2 regions of the Adlercreutzia shanghongiae genome follow, and region 1 is predicted to be linked to the other one. Evidence: predicted binding sites of a transcription regulator. Region 1 holds the regulator's gene; the other holds the start of a gene.

Region 1 (2,460 bases):
GCCGAGTTGGCGCGGGCAACCGAAGCGGATCTAGTGATCTTCGACGATGAGCTTACGCCCTCGCAGCAGGCGAATCTCGAGAAGATCATGGACAAGTCCGTGAAGGTCATCGACCGAACGGCGCTCATTCTTGACATCTTCGCGCTGCATGCCACCTCGAAGGAGGGACGCCTGCAGGTGCGTCTCGCCCAAAACCAGTACCTCTACCCGCGTCTGCGCGGCATGTGGGCCCACCTTGCCTCGAATCGAATGGGCGGCGGCGTGGGCTCGCGCTTCGGTGAGGGCGAAAGCCAGCTCGAGGTCGACCGCCGCATGGTGCGCAAGCGCATCACGAGCATTCGTCGCGAATTGGAGCATCTCTCCAGTGTTCGCTCGCTGCAGCGCGAGAGCCGTTACGGCAGCGGCATGTTCAAGGTGGCCCTCGCCGGCTACACCAATGCGGGAAAAAGCTCGCTGATCAACCGCCTGACGGGCTCAGAGGTTCTCAGCTACGACAAGCTCTTTGCAACCCTCGATTCCACGACACGTAAGTTCGAGCTGCCCGAAGGCCGCGAGGTCACCATCACCGATACCGTCGGCTTTATCCAGAAGCTGCCGACAACGCTCGTGGAGGCCTTCAAGTCCACCCTGGACGAGATCACGGGCGCAGACCTCATCCTGCATGTGGTCGATGCCTCATCGCCGGAGTTCGAGCCTCAAATCGACGCCGTGCACGAAGTGCTCGACCAGATCGGCGCCCAGAAGATTCCGACGATAACGGTGTTCAACAAGTGCGATCTGCTCGATGCCGACATGTTCGCCGGGCTCAATCGGCGCTTCCCTCACGCTCAGTTCGTCTCGGCGCGCACGGGAGCGGGCATAGACGTCCTCATCGGCGCCATCGCCCAAGCGGCGTCGGCGACAGACACGAAGCTCGATGTGTTGATACCCTACCAGCGCGGCGATCTGGTCTCGCTGGCCCACGAGCGCTGCCACATCGTCACCGAGAGCCACGAGGCAGAGGGGACGCGCATCCAGATGCTCGCTGCCCCAGCTTTCGCTAGCGCCTTCTCCGGCTACCTCGCCTCCGACGACGTGTAAGCCAATGCCCCCGACAAAGCGACAACGGCCCCGATCTCAATCGGGGCCGTTGTCGCTTACCGGGGAGCAAAACGGAGCTAGAGGCGCCGGAACACGGCAACCACTTTGCCCGCTATAGCGCAGTTGGTGGTGATGATGGGCTCCATGGTGGAGTTCTCGGGCTGAAGACGGATATGGTCGGCCTCTCGATAGAAACGCTTCACCGTGGCTCCGTCGTCGATGATGGCCACCACGATATCGCCATTGTTGGCCACCGGCTGCTCTTTGACCACCACGTAATCGCCGTCGTTGATGCCGGCTTCGATCATGGACTCGCCGCGCACCGAAAGCATGAAGGAGGGAGCATCGCCCACGATATCAGTGGGCAACGTAATAGTGTCGGTAATGTTCTCCTCGGCGAGGATGGGGGAGCCCGCGGCCACATTGCCCACGAGCGGCACGTTGACGAGCTTGCTGTAGGCAGCCGCAAACGCCGTGGAGGGGGAGGGCACTTCTTCGATGGGGTAGGTGAGGGCAATGGAGCGGGACTTCAGGGGGTCGCGCTTGATAAAGCCCTTATCCTCCAGCGCCTTCAGATGCACATGGACCGTGGAGGGGGAGGAGAGGCCCAACGTCTGGCACACCTCGCGCACGGTAGGGCCATAGCCCTTCTCGCGAATGCACGCTTCAATGCAGTCGAGAACCGCCTGCTGTCGCTTGGTCACTTTCTGGGTCATAGAGCGTCCTTTCAAATAAAGCGTACATTTGTTTCTAAAATCTCTTGACGTGAACCTTTGTTCGCTCTATTATAACTGCGAACAAAGGTTCTACGCAAGAGGTCAGGAGTAAAAAATGGCACGCTATGAATTTCCCATCGCCTTCGCTCTCAGCACCATTGCCTCGTTTCTCATCTTCTTCGCCTAAGTCGCGCCTCATCCGATGTCGCGAAGGTAGCAATGTTTTGAAGAGGGGAGAGGTTTTGACTAGGTAGGGTATCATAGGTAATCAACTCACCAATCAGAGAAGGAGAACCCATGCGCTGTCCTTCATGCGGCTACCTTGAATCGAAAGTCGTCGACTCGCGCTCGGCCGACGAAGGCGCCTCCATCAGGCGTCGTCGCGAATGCCTGGAATGCGGCATGCGTTTCACCACCTACGAGCGCATCGCCGAAAACCCCATTCTCGTCACGAAAGCCGACGGCTCATCGGAGGTCTTCGATCGACAGAAGCTTATGCGCGGTCTGCTCATCGCCTGCGCGAAACGCCCCATCACTCCGGAGAAGATCGACAACCTCATCTCGAGTATTGAATCCGAACTTCGCTCCGGCCAGCGCAACGAGATTCGCTCGCGCGATCTCGGCGACATGGTGCTTGCGCGCCTTGCCGGCCTCGACGACGTAG
Region 2 (2,460 bases), on a different contig from region 1:
CTCGGTGCGCTCCAGGGTGGCGATGTCCGAGTGCATGTAGCGCGCCTTCACGCCCTGGTCGAGCAGATGATCGGTCAAGTCCTCGGCCATCTTCTTCGTGAGCGTGGTGATGAGCACGCGCTCGTCGCGGGCCGCGCGCTCCTTCGCCTCGTCGATAATGTCGTCGATCTGGCTTTTGCTCGTGCGCACCACAATCTCCGGGTCCAAGAGGCCCGTGGGGCGGATGACCTGGTCGATCTTCGCCTGGCTCACCTTCTCCTCGTAGTCGCCGGGCGTGGCCGACACATAGATGAACTGCGGGATGCGCTCCTCGAACTCGTCGAAGCGCAAGGGGCGGTTGTCCAGGCAGCTAGGCAGGCGGAAGCCGTGCTCGGCCAGGGTGATCTTGCGGGAGCGGTCGCCCTCGTGCATGCCGCGAATCTGCGGCACCGTGACATGGGATTCGTCGATGATGCAGAGGAAATCCTTCGGAAAATAGTCGATGAGGGTGTAGGGCGGCTCGCCCGGCTCGCGCCCGTCCAAATGCCGCGAGTAGTTCTCGATGCCGGAGCAGAAACCCATGGTCTCCAGCATTTCCAAGTCGTAGTTCACGCGCATCTCCAGGCGCTGGGCCTCCAGGAGCTTCCCCTCTTCCTTGAACTGCGCGAGGCGCTCGCGCAGCTCGTCCTGGATGGTGGTAAGCGCCTTGTCCATCTTGGGGCGCGCCGTGACGTAGTGGGAAGCCGGCCAGATGGGCAGCGCCTCGTAGGAGTTCAGCACCTCGCCCGTGACCTGGTCGATCTCATCGATCGATTCTATCTCATCGCCCCAGAACTCGATGCGGATGGGATGGTCGGCGTAAGGCGGGAACACATCGAGCGCATCGCCCCGCACGCGGAAGGTGCCGCGCTTCTGCTCGTAGTCGTTGCGGTCGTACTGGATGTCGATGAGCTCGTGGATGACCGCATCGCGGTCCATCTCCTTCTGCCTGTCCACGAACACCGCCATGCCGGCGTAGTCCATGGGGCTGCCGATGCCGTAGATGCAGCTGACCGACGCCACCACGATCACGTCGCGGCGGGACAGAAGCGCGCTCGTGGCCGCGTGGCGCAGCTTCTCCACCTCCTCGTTGATGGAGGCGTCCTTCTCGATGAAGGTGTCGGAGGCGGGCACGTAGGCCTCGGGCTGGTAGTAGTCGTAGTAGCTGACGAAGTACACCACGGCGTTGTCGGGGAAGAACTCCTTCAACTCGGCGGCCAGCTGGGCGGCGAGCGTCTTGTTCGGCGCCATGACGAGCGTCGGCTTCTGCACCGCCTCGATGGTCTTCGCCATGGTGAAGGTTTTGCCCGAGCCCGTGACGCCCAGAAGCGTCTGGTAGCGCAGGCCCTCTTCCACGCCCTTCGCCAGCGCGGCGATGGCCTCGGGCTGGTCGCCCGACGGCTCGAAGGGCGAAACGACTTTGAGCGGGGTGTTGGCCAGACGCACCTCGGGCAACTCCCCCTCCATGACCATGCCCTCGATATTGGAAAGATGAGTGGACACGCACGTCCCTTTCTCACTAGGTTCGCGATAAGGGATTCAGTCTAGCACGCTGCCCGATAATTGAACAGATGTTCGCATAGATTTCATGGACGCTGTCACGCCTCCGTTACCCTCCCCGTGCGCTTCCAGGCTGGTTCCGCAATACAAAAGCCCCCAAGCGACATGAGAGCTCGGGGGCAATAGCAATGCTGCTAGAGGGCTTAGGCACTCGGCGGCTTGGGAGCACTCGGCGGCTTGGGAGCGCCTGGAGCCGACGGGGCGCCGGGCGGCACGGGAGCGCTCGGTTTAGCGGACTCGGGTGCATCTCCCATATCGCCTTTGCAATGCGGGCATTTCTTTAGTTTAACTCCGCCAACGATAGGTACCTGTTGGCCGCAATGCGGACAGATGGGAATAGTGTCCGCTTCAGCTGGTCTAAAGCACATAGGGAATCCTTCCGTAAGGGCGCCGCCGACAGGCAAACGCCCTTTTAGCTCATCGTCTCCTGTTTACCAGGCAAATCCGTTATCGCCGCGACCAGGCTTCAGGCGCACTTCATTGCCAATCTTGATAAGGCCCAGTCCATAGGGGGCAGATTGACCTGCCTCTTTTTTCTCGATACCGATGCTCTCGAGAATCGCCTCGTAGGACTCACCGTCAGCAAGGCGTCCATTGATGTAATCGATGCGCTCCTGATCGGACATGTTGAAGATTGTTTCGCGGTCCATAAGACATCTCCTCCGCAGTCGAAGCGCGCGACAGGCGCGAGACACCTGCCGCGCGGGAACATTACATTGGCTTGTAGATAGCCACCTTCTCGCCAAGTTCGGCCGCCTTTTCGGCAAGTTCGTCAAGCGGCCCAACTTGCATGCAGAATGTGAGGCAGTGCTTCACGCACATAGGCTTTTTACCCTCGTCCAGGCGAGCGGCGCACAGGTCGCAACGTCCCGTCGGCACGGG

The links. The regulator LexA, encoded in region 1, represses DNA repair genes until DNA is damaged. The targets are predictions, from matches to a motif close to CNAACANNTGTTNG.
Region 2: the regulator LexA is predicted to act here: its motif matches at 1,583-1,596, upstream of uvrB (excinuclease ABC subunit UvrB).

The regions. Positions count from the first base shown of each region.
Region 1 covers NZ_JAYMFI010000007.1:127,947-130,406, forward strand. The annotation lists gene hflX (GTPase HflX) at 1-1,080, shown strand, start outside; gene lexA (transcriptional repressor LexA) at 1,158-1,796, opposite strand; gene nrdR (transcriptional regulator NrdR) at 2,094-2,460, shown strand, end outside.
Region 2 covers NZ_JAYMFI010000022.1:16,455-18,914, forward strand. The annotation lists gene uvrB (excinuclease ABC subunit UvrB) at 1-1,491, opposite strand, end outside; gene VJ923_RS09780 (hypothetical protein) at 2,010-2,228, opposite strand; gene VJ923_RS09785 (oxidoreductase) at 2,290-2,460, opposite strand, start outside.